3 regions of the Lentzea sp. NPDC004782 genome follow, and region 1 is predicted to be linked to each of the others. Evidence: riboswitches for the same ligand, from Rfam matches in the RefSeq annotation. Region 1 holds a riboswitch; each other region holds the start of a gene.
What was found. A riboswitch is a leader RNA that binds a small molecule or an ion and turns the genes downstream of it on or off. The one in region 1 is predicted to bind S-adenosylmethionine.
Positions count from the first base shown of each region.

Region 1 (5,032 bases):
GTGCCGAGCGCGGTGGCGCCGTAGAGGGCGAACGGCACGTCGGCACCGAGCTTGCCGGCCAGTTCGGCCAGCTCGTCACGGCTGATTTCCAGCCGCCACAACGACGACAGGCCCACGAGCGTCGCCGCCGCGTCCGCGCTGCCGCCCGCCATGCCGCCCGCGACGGGGATGGCCTTGCGGATGACGACCCGGACCTTCGGGTCGTCGGGGTCCTTGCCGACGTGCGCGGCCAGCAGGCGAACCGCGCGCCAGGCGAGGTTCGAGGCTCCCGTGGGCACCTGGTCGGCGCCCTCGCCGTGGACCTCGACACCGGGTTCGTCCGCCACCGCGACCGTGACCTCGTCGACCAGCGAAAGCGCCTGGAAGATCGTCACCAGGTCGTGGTAGCCGTCCGGGCGCACGTCACCGACGGCCAGGTGCAGGTTGACCTTGGCCGGGACGCGGACCGTGACCGGGGGTGGAACGACTGCGAGCACCATGTCAGCCTACGGGCGTTCTGGAGTCCTGGACTCCTCCCCCGGTCGCCACCTGCGTTAAACCGGGATGACGGAACCGTTGTAGGTCTGCTTGATGTAGTCCTTGACCTGCTGCGATCCGAGCAGCTCCGCCAACGAGCGAATGCGCTTGTCGTCCTTGAGCTCGGTCCGCGTGACCAGGCCGTTGGCGTTCGGGTTGCCCTCGGCCTTCTCCAGCGCGAGCGCGTCGGTGGCGGGCTTCAGGCCCGCGTCGATCGCGTAGTTGCCGTTGATCACCGACGCGTCGGTGTCCTCCAGCGAACGGGGCAGCTGAGCGGCCTCCAGCGGCACGAACTGCAGGTTCTTGGGGTTCTCCGCCACGTCGCGCACGGTCGGCGCGTCCACGGCCTTGAGCTTGATGAGGCCGTTGGCCTCCAGCAGCTTCAGCCCGCGGGTCTCGTTCGTGGCGTCGTTGGCCAGCGCGACCTTGGCGTTCTGCGGCAGCTCGTCGAGCTTGCGCACCTTCTTGGAGTACACACCCAAGGGCTCGACGTGGACGGGCGTGACCCACTCGACCTTGGCGCCGCTCTCCTTCGTGAACGTCGCGAGGTACGGGACGGTCTGGAAGTAGTTGGCGTCGAGCGAGCCGTCGACCAGCGCCGTGTTGGGCTGCACGTAGTCGGTGAACTCGACGACCTCGATCTTCAGACCCTTCTGCGCGGCGAGGTTGTCGGCCACGAACTTGAGGATCTGCGCGTGCGGGACGGGCGACACGCCGACCTTGAGCGTGTCCGAAGCAGACGCACCACCGGCGGAGCAGGCAGACAAAGCAGTCAAAGCGACCGCGATCAGAGCAGCCTTAATACGCATTTCGTTCCTTTTGAGAGTTTCACGGCAGAGTCTTGAGTGCACGCGGGGAGCTTTCGTTCGCTCCTGGCGCACGAAAGGGCCCCGCGTGCGGGAAAGTCAGACGGAGGCGTGGCGGCGGCGGTCCGAGGCGCGGGCGGCACGGGTGAAACCGAGCTGGATCAACGTCGTGAGCACGGCGAGCCACGCCACGGTGCTCCACAGGACCCGGTCGTTGAAGCGCTGGTAGCCCTCGCGGATCGCCAGGTCACCGAGGCCACCACCGCCGATCACGCCCGCCATCGCGGAGTACCCGATCAGGGCGATCACGGTGACGCCGATGGCGTTGATCAGCGCGGGCAGCGACTCGCGGATCAGCACCGAACGCACGATCCGAAGCGTCGAGGCGCCGGTCGTGACCGCGGCCTCGACCACGGTCACGTGCACCTCGGACAGGATGTTCTGCACGAGCCGTCCGACGAACGGGATCGCACCCACCGCCAACGGCACGATGACCGCCGTGCTGCCGATGGAACCGCCGACGATCAGGCGGGTGACCGACGTGAGCGCGACGAGCAGCACGATGAACGGCATCGAGCGGCCCAGGTCGGTGATGAAGCCGAGAACGCGGTGCAGCGCGGCGTTCGGCCGCAGCCCGCCCTTGGCGGTGAGCTGCAGCCAAACCCCGAGCGGAACTCCGAAAGCGGTGGCGATCAAGGTGGAGACGCCGACCATGTACAGCGTCTCCCCGGTGGCCTCGACGAGAAAGCTCAGCACGTCCGGCCAGGGTGTTGCAGACCTCACGCAGCTACTCCCTGCGGCCCCTTCAGGGACCTCTGCACCGCGCCACCGGCCTCGCTGATCCACTCCAGCGCCGAGTCGGACCGCTCGCCGTTCAGGCCGAGGCGGAACCGCGCGACGGGGGTCTCGCCCAGGCGCGTCAGGCCGCCACCGACGATGTTCAGCTCGACGCCGAACCGGTGCGAGGCCTCGGGCAGCAGCGCGCCGACCGCGGCGAACCCGACGAGCACGACGTCCGCGACGCGGTCGTAGCTGCTCTCGTTGATCGGGTTCAGGTCGACGGCGGGCAGCAGCGCACCGCTCGTGCGGCTGCCAGCGTCGCTGACGAGGTCGAGGACCTTGCCGTGCTCGACGACGCGGCCCTGCTCCAGCACGGCGACGTCGTCGCAGATCTTGCGGACCACGCCCATGTCGTGCGTGACGACGAGGACGGTCACACCCAGCTCAGCGCGCGCACGGTCGAGGACGGTGAGCACGGAACCGGTGGTCTCGGGGTCGAGCGCGCTGGTGGGCTCGTCGGCCAGCAGGACGCTCGGGTTGGCGGCGAGTGCGCGCGCCACTGCGATGCGCTGACGCTGCCCGCCGGACAGCTGGTCGGGGTAGGCGGCGGCCTTGTCGGTGAGCCCGACGAGGTCCAGCAGCTCGCCCACACGGGTGCGGCGCTGCGGTCCCGGCACGCCCGCGGACTCCAGCGGCAGCGCGATGTTGCCGGCGGCGGTGCGCTGCCGCAGCAGCGAATCCCCTTGCGGCACAACGCCGATCTGCCTGCGGGCGGCCCGCAGCGCTGACCCGTCCAGCGCGGTGATGTCCGTGCCGTCGACGCGGATCGCACCCGAGTCGGGGCGCTCCAGCAGCGCCACGCAGCGCGCGAGCGTCGACTTGCCGGCCCCGCTCGGGCCGACGACGCCGAGCACGGTGCCCGCTTCGACGTCGAGGGTCACGCCGTTCAGGGCGTTGACACCCTGGAAGGACTTGGTGAGGTTTTCGACAGTGATCACTTCTGCTCCACGGCTGCGCGCGACGGCACACTCGCCTCGTGGGCGGTGCGCGGTCGAAGTTCTGCTCAGGTGTGCGCCACTCTTTGGTCGAGTGCGCGTCAAAGGACTTTGAGAAGGCGCCTTAGACGAGGTGGCGACGACATGCAGAAGCGGTGCGACGGCACTGGTCGACGACTCGACGGCGCGTCAGCATTCGCGTGGTACCCATGTGATCCTCCATCGGTCCTGGCGTTAGCACCTGCCCGCATCCAGCGGGTGGTTGCTGCGACGTCGTAGAGCCAGGTCTCTCGGTCGCTCCGGATGGCACCTAGCAGTCAACCGGACGCACGTTCGGTTGCGCAAGCCAGAATCCGATTCGTTCGACAGATCACACTGTTGGCCGATGGATCTCCGGCCTAGACCTCCGCGATCCGGATGAAGTCGATCACGCTCAGCTGCTCGCCCCTGGCCTGCGGGTCGACGCCGGCCTTGTCGAGCAGTTCGTCGACGTTGATGTCCGCGGCTTCGGCCCAGCCCTTGAGGGCGGCCCTGAGGGTCTTGCGACGTTGCGCGAAGGCCGCGTCGACGATCGAGAAGAGCCTCTTCTTGTCCACTGTGGACAAGGGGTTCTCGTGACGGTGGAACGAAACCAGCCCCGAGTCGACGTTGGGCGCGGGCCAGAAGACGTTCCTGCCGACCGGGCCTGCCTTCCGCGCGTCGGCGTACCAGGCGAGCTTCACGCTGGGCACGCCGTAGATCTTGCTGCCGGGCCTGGCCGCCATCCGGTCGGCCACCTCGGCCTGGACCATGACGAGACCCTTCCGCAGCGCCGGAAGCTCGTTCAGCAGGTGCAGGACCACGGGGACGGCGACGTTGTAGGGCAGGTTGGCCACGATCGCCGTGGGCTGGACCACGAGGTCGTCCTTCGTGACCTTCATGGCGTCCTTGAGGACGACGTGCAGCTTGCCGGCGTTCTCCGGATCCATCTCGCGCACCGTCTGCGGCAGGCGCTGGGCCAGCGGCGGGTCGATCTCGACCGCGACGACCTGCTCGGCGGCGGGGAGCAGCGCCAGGGTCAGCGAGCCCAGGCCCGGGCCGACCTCCAGCACTACGTCGTCCGGGGTGAGCTCGGCCGCGGCGACGATCTTGCGGACCGTGTTCGGGTCGTGCACGAAGTTCTGACCCAGTTTTTTGGTCGGGCGGATGCCCAGCTCTTCGGCCAGACGTCGCACTTCGGCAGGTCCCAGCAGGCTCACCGGAGCATTCTCGCAGGTGGGGTTGGGCGGCGGAGGTCGGGCTGCCGGACGCCGGAACCCGCCCGCCGACCGGCAGGAACGCGGGGATCCCGCGTTCCCCAGAGGGAAACGCGGGGCCCCCGCGTGCCATGAAATCTTGCGGTTTACGGCAGGCCCAGCTTGGCGCGGCAGCCCGGCCAGGCGCCGTAGGTGCCGCCGGCGCGGTCGCGCAGCTTGGTCGCGATGGCGATCTGCTGCTCGCGGGTGGCCTGGTGCGGGAGCTGGGCGTAGGCGGTACCGCCGTTGGCGGCCCAGGTGCCGGCGTTGAACTGCAGGCCGCCGTAGTAGCCGTTGCCGGTGTTGGCGGCCCAGTTGCCGCCCGCCTCGCACTGGGCGAGGCGATCCCACACGGCGCCGTCGGGCAGGGGCTTGGTGCCCACCGTGATCTTCTTGGGCTTCGGCTCCTTGGTGACCTTGCCGCCGATCTTCTCGCGGCTGATCTCCTTGCCGTTCTTCACGGTGACGCGGTAGGTGCTGACCTGCTCACCCGGCGTGCCGGGGTCGGTGACCGTCTGCTCGCCCGCGTTCATGTTCGGGTCTTTGGTCGTCTCGACCGGCGGGGCGACCGGCTCGTTCACGTTGATGACCGTGACGCCGGTGCGGGAGATGTAGACCTCGGCGCCGGTGGCGAGCTTGACGTCGGTGCCGGAGGCGACCG
Region 1 covers NZ_JBEXJN010000021.1:35,843-40,874, reverse strand. Annotated here, with positions in the region: gene ABZV40_RS20370 (4-(cytidine 5'-diphospho)-2-C-methyl-D-erythritol kinase) at 1-479, opposite strand, end outside; gene ABZV40_RS20365 (MetQ/NlpA family ABC transporter substrate-binding protein) at 534-1,325, opposite strand; gene ABZV40_RS20360 (methionine ABC transporter permease) at 1,422-2,105, opposite strand; gene ABZV40_RS20355 (methionine ABC transporter ATP-binding protein) at 2,102-3,100, opposite strand; SAM riboswitch class I at 3,314-3,407, opposite strand; gene rsmA (16S rRNA (adenine(1518)-N(6)/adenine(1519)-N(6))-dimethyltransferase RsmA) at 3,496-4,329, opposite strand; gene ABZV40_RS20345 (transglycosylase family protein) at 4,479-5,032, opposite strand, start outside.

Region 2 (5,032 bases), on a different contig from region 1:
GAACGACGCGACCAGCTCGTGGCGCAGGACGTTGCCGGAGGCGGACAACGTGTGCGTGCCCGAGACGCCGACGAACTCGAAGGTGATCGAGGAACCCGGCTCGAAGGCCGTGCACCGGTAGCGGATCGGGCCGTGGCCGCCGTCCGCGCCCACGCCCAACGGCCGGTCGAACCTCATCGCGGGCCACGCCACCGGCCACAGCTCCTGGATGCGCTCGACGAACGGCCCGGCCGGGACCGGGAGCTCCCGCACATGCACGTTGCGAACCACGACACGCTCCTTCCATACGGCACCGTATGTTGGCGAACCATACGCTAGCGTACGGAAATGCGCCGCACCCGTGACGACTGGACTGAGATCGCGCTGAGAGCGTTGGCGGAAGGCGGGCTCCAGGCCGTCGCCGTCGAACCGCTCGCCGCCAGGGCGGGCGCGACCAAGGGGAGCGTCTACCACCACTTCCCGAACCGCGACGCGCTGCTCAAAGCGACGGTCGAGCGGTGGGAGCGCGAGCACACCGAGAAGGTCATCGAGCTGGTCGAGTCGGGGCGGACGCCGCACGACAAGCTCAGGACGCTGTTCGAAACAGTGCTCGACCGGCACCGCAAGGGCTCGGTGGAGATGGCGTTGCAGGCCAACGCCGAGAACGAGGTGATCGCGCCGGTCCTCAGGCGCGTCACGGAGAGAAGGCTGGGCTACCTGACCGAGCTGTTCGAGCAGCTCGGGTTCGGCCACGAGCACGCCAAGAAGCGCGCGTTGATCGCGTTCAGCCTCTACCTCGGTCAGGCGCAGATGTTCGCGACCCTGCCCGGCCTCGTCGAACCGGTGCTCGACGAGGCCGTGCAGGTGCTGACGCAGAAACCTCAGGCGGCCAGGCCCCGCAGCGTGTAGGCGATCACGTCCGCGTGGGGTGCAACGCCGTGCAGGGCAGGGGGTTGAGCCACTGATCAACATGCTCCACCGTGCACGTGCTCGCCAGGTGCGAACGTCTGGTTGCCTTGCGGTTTCGGATTCGTCCAATCCGGTGGTGATCAACCAGAATGGTCCAGGTGGGTGACATCACGGTCGTACTGGGCATCGGCGCAGCCGTTCTGCTGATCTCGGTGATCGCGGTGCGGGTGTCGACCCGGCTCGGGCTGCCCTCGTTGTTGCTGTACCTGGGCATCGGGGTGCTCCTCGGCGAGGCGGTCTTCGGCATCAAGTTCGACGACGCCGGCCTGACGCAGTCTCTCGGCATCGCGGCACTCGTGCTGATCCTGACCGAGGGCGGCATCACGACCCGTTGGCACGCCGTGAAGTCCTCGCTGTGGTTAGGCGTGGCACTGTCCACAGTGGCCGTTGCGGTGAGCGTCGCGGTCACCGGCACGGCGTTGCACTTCCTGCTCGGCCTCGACTGGCGGATGGCGTTGCTGTGGGGTGCGGTGCTGTCGTCCACGGACGCGGCGGCCGTCTTCAGCGTGTTGCGGTCCTTAGGCGTGGGAGCGCGGCTCACCGGCGCGCTCGAACTGGAGTCCGGCCTCAACGACGCGCCCGTCTACATCGCGGTCGTGCTGCTGGCCTCGGCGGACAAGATCTCGTGGACCGCGCCGCTGCTGGTCGTCTACGAGCTGGCTGCGGGCGCGCTCATCGGCGTGCTGCTGGGCTTGTTCGGTGCCGCCGCGCTGAGACGGGCCGCGTTGCCCGCCACCGGCCTGTACCCGCTCGCCACCGTGGCCGTGTGCGTGATCGCCTACACGGCAGGCGATCTGGCGCACGCCTCCGGCTTCCTCGCCACCTACGTCGCCGCGCTGGCCCTCGGCAACGCCCGGCTGCCGCACCGCGCGGACACGCTGTCGTTCGCCGAGGGACTGGGGTGGCTCGCGCAGATCGGCCTCTTCGTCCTGCTCGGCCTCTACGCCGCCCCGACGCGGCTGCTCGACGTGCTGGTCCCGGCGCTGATCGCGGGGGTGGTGCTGACGTTCGTGGCGCGGCCGTTGTCGGTGCTGCTCGCCTCGCTGCCGTTCCGGGTGCCGTGGCGGGAGCAGGTGTTCCTGTCCTGGTCGGGGCTGCGCGGTGCGGTGCCGATCGTGTTCGCGCTGATCCCGTTGATCCAGGGCGTCGAGGGCGCGCGGCAGCTGGTCGACGCGGTGTTCGTGCTGGTCGTCGTGCTGACGGTGGTGCAGGGCACGACGCTGCCGTTCCTCGCGCGGCGGCTCGGGCTGGTGCGCGAGGGCGAGCCGCAGGAGGTGCAGGTCGACTCCTCGCCGTTGGACGAGCTGAGCGCCGAGCTGCTGCAGGTGCACATCCAGCGCGGGTCGAAGCTGCACGGCGTCTACATGACCGAGCTGCGGCTGCCGATCGGTGCCACGGTGAGCCTCGTGGTGCGGTCGGGGAAGAGTTTCACGCCACAACCGACGACCCGGCTGCAGATCGGCGACCAGTTGCTCATCGTCACCACCGAGGAGGCACGTGAAGCCGCTGAGCGGCGCATACGTGCTGTGGACCGGGCCGGTCGCTACGCACGGTGGAAGGGCGAGACCGGCGATTAGTCGGTTTCCGAGGCTTCTCAGCATGTGATCGGTTGTCGACGGACGCCGCGAGGCTCCGCTAACGTCATCGGCAGGTCATGAGAGCCAGCGTCAAGCCCAAGCTTGCTGGCCGGCAACCCTCCAACCGCGGTGGGGTGCCCTTGGTGAGGACCTGGTCCGGCGCGTGGGGCGCCGGTCAAGCGCGGGCCTTCGCACGGCGAGGCCCCTGGCCTCGGAGGCAGCTCGATGACGCTCGCGATCACCCCTCAGACCACGGTCGTTCCCGCTGTTGTCGGCGCTGACCTGCGCGTTCCGCTCGTCACCGGAGAGCGCGTCACGTACGCCAACCTCGACCACGCGGCTTCGGCGCCGTGTCTGCAGGAGGTGCGCGACGCCGTCGACGAGCTGCTGCCCTGGTACGCCAGCGTGCACCGCGGCGCCGGGTTCGCCTCCCAGGTCTCGACTCGGGTCTACGAGCAGGCGCGGGACCGCATCCGCAGGTTCGTCGCCGCGCACTCGTCCGACACCGTCGTCTTCACCCGCAACACCACGGATTCGCTGAACCTGTTGGCGCGCAGCATTCCCCGCAACACCGCGGTCGTGCTGTTCGACAGCGAGCACCACGCGGCGCTGCTGCCGTGGCGCGGCCCGAACGTTCAGCGCATTCCTGCCCCGTCTTCGTCCGGCGCCGCTGTTGTCGCGCTGGACCGGGCGTTGGCCGCCGCCCCGGTCGGCCCTCGGCTCGTGATCGTCACCGGGGCGTCCAACGTCACGGGCGAGCTGTGGCCGGTCGCGGAGCTCGCGAAGGTCGCCCGCCGGCACGGCGCGCGCATCGCGCTGGACGCCGCGCAGCTCGCCCCGCACCGCCCGATCAACGTGCGTGAGCTGGGCGTCGACTACATCGCGTTCTCCGGTCACAAGATCTACGCGCCGTTCGGCGCTGGTGTGCTCGTCGGCCGCGCGGACTGGCTGCAGCAGGCCCAGCCGTACCTGGTCGGCGGCGGTGCGACCGCGAAGGTGACCGACCACGGCGACCGCCTGGGCGTCGCGTGGTCCGCGGTGCCGGAGCGGCACGAGGCCGGCAGCCCGAACGTCGTCGGCGTGCACGCGCTGGCGTCGGCCTGCGAGATCCTGTCGCGGCACTGGGAGCAGACCGTCGCGCACGAGCAGGAGTTGCTGGCCCGGTTGCGGGACGGCCTGCGCGCGGTCCCCGGCTTCCGCGAGCTGTCGATCCTGACCGACGCCGACAAGGTGGGTGTCGTGAGCTTCACGATCTCCGGCTTCGACGCGGGCTTCCTCGCGGCGGCGCTGTCCGCCGAGTACGGCATCGGCGTCCGGGACGGGGCGTTCTGCGCGCACGTGATCGTCGGCAGGCTCGTCAAGCAGGTCGGATCGCACGAGGAGCGCGCCGTCCGCGCGTCGATCGGCCTGGGCACGACGGCCGAGCACGTGGACCGTTTGGTGGCGGCGCTGCGCACTCTCGTCACCGAGGGTCCGAAGTGGACCTACACGCAGCGCGACGGTCGCTGGGTGCCCGAGGACGACAGCCGAACCCTGCCGCCGTTCCTCGCGTAGTCCCGGTAGTGGACAATGACCTGGTGAGTGACGAGTCCAAGGCCGAGGAGAAGGCCGCTGACACGCCTGCCGAAGCGCAGGTCAGCGAGCCGAAGCCGGTCGAGGAACCGAAGTCCAACGAGTTCGTCGGCGTCGAGCTCGCCGATGACGACGACGACACCGACTCCGACGCCGGCGAGGCTGCCGAGAAGCCCGCGGAGGACAAGCCCGCCGCCGAACGGGTCGTGTCCGACGACGACGTCATCGAGCCGGAGTTCTCGCTCAGCGGGTCGCTGCCGGAGCCGAGGATCAAGCTCCTCGCCGCGCTGGCGGCCGGCGTGCTCGCCCTGGACGTCCTCACCAAAGTCCTGTCCGTGGCGTTCCTCGAGGGTGCCGACCCGATCAAGCTGTTCGGCGGCGTGCTCTACCTGACGTTCGTCCGCAACCCCGGCGCCGCGTTCGGCATGGCCGAGGGCATGACGTGGATCCTGGCGCTCATCGCGCTCGGCGTCGTCGGGTTCATCCTCTGGATCTCGCGCAACCTCCGCTCCCAGCCCTGGGCCGTCGGCCTGGGCCTCGTGCTGGGCGGCGCCGTCGGCAACCTCGCCGACCGCCTGTTCCGCGAGCCGGGTCCGATGCGCGGCCACGTGGTGGACTTCCTGTCGCTTTTCGACCCGTTCGGCCGAGTGTGGCCGGTGTTCAACGTCGCCGACATGGCGATCGTCTGCGGTGGCGCGACGATCGTGGTGCTGGCGCTCATGCAGCACGACTACGACGGGACGGTCCACAAAGAAGAGAAGAAGGTCGAGGCGTGAGCGGATACCGAACGCTGCCGATTCCCGACGGGCTGGACGGCATGCGTGTCGACGCGGGCCTCGCCAAGCTCCTGGGTCTGTCCCGCACCGCGGTGGCGGCCATCGCCGACGCGGACGACGTGCTGATCGACGGACGGGTCGTCGGCAAGTCCGACCGGC
Region 2 covers NZ_JBEXJN010000003.1:200,315-205,346, forward strand. Annotated here, with positions in the region: gene ABZV40_RS04230 (SRPBCC family protein) at 1-270, opposite strand, end outside; gene ABZV40_RS04235 (TetR/AcrR family transcriptional regulator) at 328-888, shown strand; gene ABZV40_RS04240 (potassium/proton antiporter) at 1,047-2,525, shown strand; SAM riboswitch class IV at 2,599-2,713, shown strand; gene ABZV40_RS04245 (aminotransferase class V-fold PLP-dependent enzyme) at 2,751-4,079, shown strand; gene lspA (signal peptidase II) at 4,103-4,873, shown strand; gene ABZV40_RS04255 (RluA family pseudouridine synthase) at 4,915-5,032, shown strand, end outside.
Region 2: it holds a riboswitch for S-adenosylmethionine, as region 1 does, so the genes downstream of both, ABZV40_RS04245 (aminotransferase class V-fold PLP-dependent enzyme) here and ABZV40_RS20355 (methionine ABC transporter ATP-binding protein) in region 1, are expected to answer to the same signal.

Region 3 (5,032 bases), on a different contig from region 1:
AGTGAGCACAGGGGGAACCAGCTGCTCACGTTTCTGCCGAGGCCGTCACTACGGCCGGAGGACGTGGTGCTGCCAGACGGCGTGCTGGACGCGATCGAGCGCCACATCGTGCGCACGGCGTCGCAAAGTGAACGGTTGCGCGCGCATGGGCAACATCTGAAGCGAGGGCTGCTCCTGTACGGGCCGCCCGGCACCGGCAAGACGCACACCGTCCGGTACCTGATGGGGCGCCTCGAGTCGTCGACGGTGATCGTGCTGAGCGGTGTCGCGATGATCCGGTACCTGAGCGCCGCCACCTCTCTCGCGCGGCGGCTCGCGCCGTCGATGATCGTGGTGGAGGACGTCGACCTGATCGCGCAGGACCGCGCACACACCGTTGGGGGCAACCCCGTGCTGTTCGAGCTGCTGAACGAGATGGACGGCATCGGATCCGAGGCAGACGTCACGTTCGTGCTCACCACGAATCGTGTGGACGTCATGGAGAAGGCGCTGTCCGAACGGCCCGGCCGCATCGACCTCGCGATGCAGGTGCCTCTGCCGGACGCTGACGGCCGCGAGCGGCTGCTGCGGCTCTACGCGGCGGGCACGGAGCTCGACCTGCCGGATGCCTCGGCGCTCGTGGCCGCCAGCGACGGCGTGACGGCGTCGTTCGTGAAGGAGCTCGTGCGGCGGGCGACGTTGCGAGCGCTCGACGACCAGCCCGATGCCGCCCGCGTCCGGCTGGACGAGGCGGCGATCTCGGCGGCGCTGACCGATCTGCTCGATGAGAAACAGGCGCTGACGCGCAGCCTGCTGGGTGGTTGAACAGGCCGTTTACCAGCATGAAGCGGCTCTGACAGAGGTCCTCCGCTCGGGGTGTTCTCGGCTGGCTCCTCCACGCGACCGTGCCCGGCGGGCGCGCGGGAACGTGGAGGAGTCTTGTCTTCTTCCCGCAGGCGCGCCGGTCTGGACGCTTGCGCCTCCCTGGGCCGGGATGACAGCGCGATCCAGCGCTCTGCGTTGGAGCACAACACGTTGAAGATCCCGATCAGCTATGGGACGGACGGCGTGTCCGCTTCGAAGGCGTGCGCGGACAGCAGTCCAAAGTGGATGACACAGCACGGCTACCACCGCCGCCGGATTCCGATCCGGCAGTTGCAGGACGTGGTGCTGCCGGCGCGGAGAACCCGGCGTGGACTTCGGAACAACAGGCGTGGGTGGCCGGGGTGCGAACACGTCGGCGGCCGCCAGGTACGACCCGCTCTACGCATTCGGGCACGCCGTGGTGAAGTTCACGGTGACGAACACCGGTGGGTCTGCGGGCGTCGTCGTGGTGCCGGTCTACGTGCGGCAACCGGTCGACGCAGGTCGAGGTGCCGTTCCAGCTCTCGCAGCTGCCGCTGACCGTCGGCGACGTGGACGGCGACGGCAGGCGCGAGGCGGCGATGGGCGCGGAGAAGGCCGCGTTCACGGTGCGCTGAACAGGCCTGATATCCTTCGTCGTCGTGAACGCGCGGCACTCCGCCGTGGAGGAGAGCCAGCTTCCGCTGGTGCCGACCAAGCGCGTCACGAACTCCGGTTTCGACACAGAAGGGTGATGTCGCATGGCGAACATCAAGTCCCAGCTCAAGCGGATCAAGACCAACGAGAAGGCGCGCCTGCGCAACAAGTCGGTCAAGTCGTCCCTCAAGACGGCCATCCGCAAGTTCCGCGAGGCTGCCGAGGCCGGTGACAAGGCGAAGGCCCTGGAGCTGCTGCAGGACGCGTCCCGCAAGCTCGACAAGGCCGCCACCAAGGGTGTCATCCACCCGAACCAGGCCGCCAACAAGAAGTCGGCGATGGCGCTGCGCGCGAACCAGCTCGAGGGCTGATTCCGTAAGGCTCAAGCCTCGGGAAAGGGCTCGCTCGCTCGTCGAGCGGGCCCTTTCTCATTGTCCGGTGCGCTGATGCCCGCCCACTAGCGGCGGCCGTGCGCAGCGACGATCTTCAGGACCGCCCGCTCCAGCGCGTAGTCGGCGTCGGCCGCCACGCCCTTCACGTCGGCGTTGAGCCCCGCGACGACCTGCATCGCGTCGGCGAGACCCGACTGGTCCCAGCCGCGGGCCTGGGCCTGCGCCTTCTTGATCTTCCACGGCGGCATGCCGAGCGGGCCGGCCAGGCTGAACGGGTCGGCCCTGCCCACCGCGGAGACGCGCGCGACCGTGCGGACCGCGTCCGCCAGGGCGTCGGCGACCAGCACGTGCGGCACTCCCAGTTGCATCGCCCAGCGCAACGCCTCCATCGCGCCCGCCCGGTCACCGGTCACGGCCTTCTCGGCGACCGCGAACCCGGTCACCTCGGCCTTGCCCTGGTGGTAGCGGCGGATCTCGTCGACCGTCACCTTGCCGTCGGTGTCGGACACGAGCTGCGACGCCGCCGCGGCCAGCTCGCGCAGGTTCGTGCCCACGGCGTCGATGAGCGTGGCGACGGCCTCGGGGTCGATCTTGCCGCCGGCCTGCCGCACCTCGTTGCGCACGAACGCTTCCCGATCACCGGGCTTGGTGACCTTGGCGCACTCGGTGACCGCGGCACCGGCCTTCTTCAGTTGTCCGGGCAGGTCCTTGGCCGCCTTGCTGCGACCACCACCCGTGTGCACGACGACGAGCGTGACCCCGTCCGCGGGCGCCTTGACGTAGGAGAGCACCGTGTCGGCGATCTCCTTGCTGATGTCCTGCGCGTTCTGCAGGACGATCACGCGGCCCTCCGCGAACAACGACGGGCTCACCAGCTCGGCCAGCTCGGGAGGGGTGAGATCAGTCACCTGCACGCGGGTCAGGTCGGCGTTCGGATCGGCCTTGCGTGCGGCTTCGAGAGCCGCCCGAACAGCACGTTCGACCAGCAACTCCTCCTCGCCGACGACGAGGTGCAGTGACTCCGGTGCGCTCACGCTCCGCATCCTCCCACGTCCCGGATCGTGGACGTTTGTGGCTGAGCAACGGACCGGTGCCGTAGCTTGGTGGCCACAACTGAACACCGCTCATCCAGAGGGGCAGAGGGACCGGCCCGAAGAAGCCCCGGCAACCGGCGTCAGCGCCGCGTGCAGAACTGCGCGCAGACGATCACGGTGCCAATTCCGACCCGTTCGATTTCGCGGGAAAGATGAGGAGATACCTCGCGATGACTGCTGTCACTGTGCCCACGAGCACGACCTTCGACCTCGGCCCCGCCCGTGCACTGCTGTGCCGTGAGTGCGGTAATGAGACTCCTCTCGCTCCTGAGTACGCTTGTCTGGAGTGTTTCGGGCCGCTGGAAGTGGCCTACGACTTCGGCAGGATCCGGCGCGAGGACATCGAAGCCGGCCCCCGGTCGATCTGGCGCTACCGCGGCCTTCTCCCCGTTCCGTCCACTGTGGAACAGCACCCGAACACCGAACCCGGCGGCACCCGCCTGGTCGAGGCGCACAACCTCGCCAAGGCCCTCGGTGTCCGCAAGGTCTGGGTGAAGGACGACACCGGCAACCCCACCCACTCCTTCAAGGACCGCGTGGTCGGCGTCGCGCTCGCCGCGGCCCGCGAGCTCGGCTTCAAGGTGCTGGCCTGCCCGTCCACCGGCAACCTGGCCAACGCGGTCGCCGCGGCCGCCGCCCGCGCGGGCTGGCAGTCGGTGGTTCTCGTGCCCTCCTCCCTCGAGCGCGCCAAGATCCTGATGAGCGCCGTCTACGAGGGCGCCCTGATCGCCGTCGACGGCAACTACGACGACGTGAACCGCCTGGCCCAGGAACTCGCAGCGGAGCACGAGGACTGGGCGTTCGTGAACGTCAACGTCCGCCCGTACTACGCGGAGGGCTCGAAGACCCTCGGCTACGAGGTCGCCGAGCAGCTCGGCTGGCGCCTGCCCGACCAGATCGTGGTGCCGATCGCGTCCGGCTCGCAGCTCACCAAGGTGGACAAGGCGTTCCGCGAGCTCGGCCAGCTCGACCTGGTCGAGGCCACCCCGTACCGGGTGTTCGGCGCCCAGGCCACCGGCTGCTCACCGGTGTCCGCCGCGTACAAGGAAGGCCACGACGTCATCCGCCCGGTCCGTCCGGACACCATCGCCCGTTCACTGGCGATCGGCGCCCCGGCCGACGGCCCCTACGTGCTCGACGCGGTCCGCCGCACCAACGGCGCCATCGAGGACGTGACCGACGAAGAGGTCGTCGAGGGCATCAAGCTCCTCGCCCGCACCGAGGGCATCTTCGCCGAGACCGCCGGCGGCGTGACCGTGGCGACGGCGAAGAAGCTGATCGAGTCGGGCCAGCTCGACCCGGACGGCGAGACCGTGCTGCTGATCACCGGTGACGGCCTCAAGACCCTCGACGCGCTCGGCGACACGATCGGCCCGCGCGCGACGGTGCCGCCGTCGGCCGAGGCCGTCATCAAGGCGCTGGGCTAGTCACCTCCTTCCGGGGTCCGGGGACGCGCACGCGTCCCCGGACTCACGTGCCTCAGAGGGAAATCGCCTCCGTCTGCGTCCAGCCGGAGCGCGGAAACCGTTGCAGGCCTTCCATCACGTGCGGTCCGAACGGCTCCACTCGCGCGCGCCACGCCACGATCCGTTGCGGCCACGGAGCTTCCGCCTTCAGCGCGTTGTAGTGGTAGTCGTGCCAGTCGTGCGGCGCGATCCGCAGGCCCTCGTCGAACAGGTGCTCCGAGACGAGGTCGTACGCCTCCTCAGGCTTGGCGACCTCGGTGGGCGGCAGCACGTGCGTGACCGATGCCCGGTAGGTGAGGGCGCGTGTGCCGTCTTCGAGTGTTTCGCAGATGTAGTAACCGAAATCGGGTTTCAGCTCGTCGTGCGGCCACGGCGTCGCCGAGTAGTTCGTCTGCCACATCGCCCACGCGATCCGAGGCGTGCCACCGGGAACCGGGTAGCGCGCGTTGTGCAGCCTGATCCAGACCATTCTCTTCTCCTTCTCACTGTTCGGTTTCCCGGCAGGACCGCCAGGTCGCCGTCCTTGTCCGTGCGCAGCACCAGCGCACCTCCCGCCCGCAACAGGTCGAGCACGTGCTCGCTGGGGTGCCCGTAGCGGTTG
Region 3 covers NZ_JBEXJN010000044.1:70,877-75,908, reverse strand. Annotated here, with positions in the region: gene ABZV40_RS33175 (AAA family ATPase) at 1-804, shown strand, start outside; gene ABZV40_RS33170 (hypothetical protein) at 1,290-1,460, shown strand; gene rpsT (30S ribosomal protein S20) at 1,584-1,850, shown strand; gene holA (DNA polymerase III subunit delta) at 1,937-2,914, opposite strand; SAM riboswitch class I at 2,993-3,124, shown strand; gene thrC (threonine synthase) at 3,136-4,392, shown strand; gene ABZV40_RS33150 (hypothetical protein) at 4,445-4,900, opposite strand; gene ABZV40_RS33145 (ComEC/Rec2 family competence protein) at 4,783-5,032, opposite strand, start outside.
Region 3: it holds a riboswitch for S-adenosylmethionine, as region 1 does, so the genes downstream of both, thrC (threonine synthase) here and ABZV40_RS20355 (methionine ABC transporter ATP-binding protein) in region 1, are expected to answer to the same signal.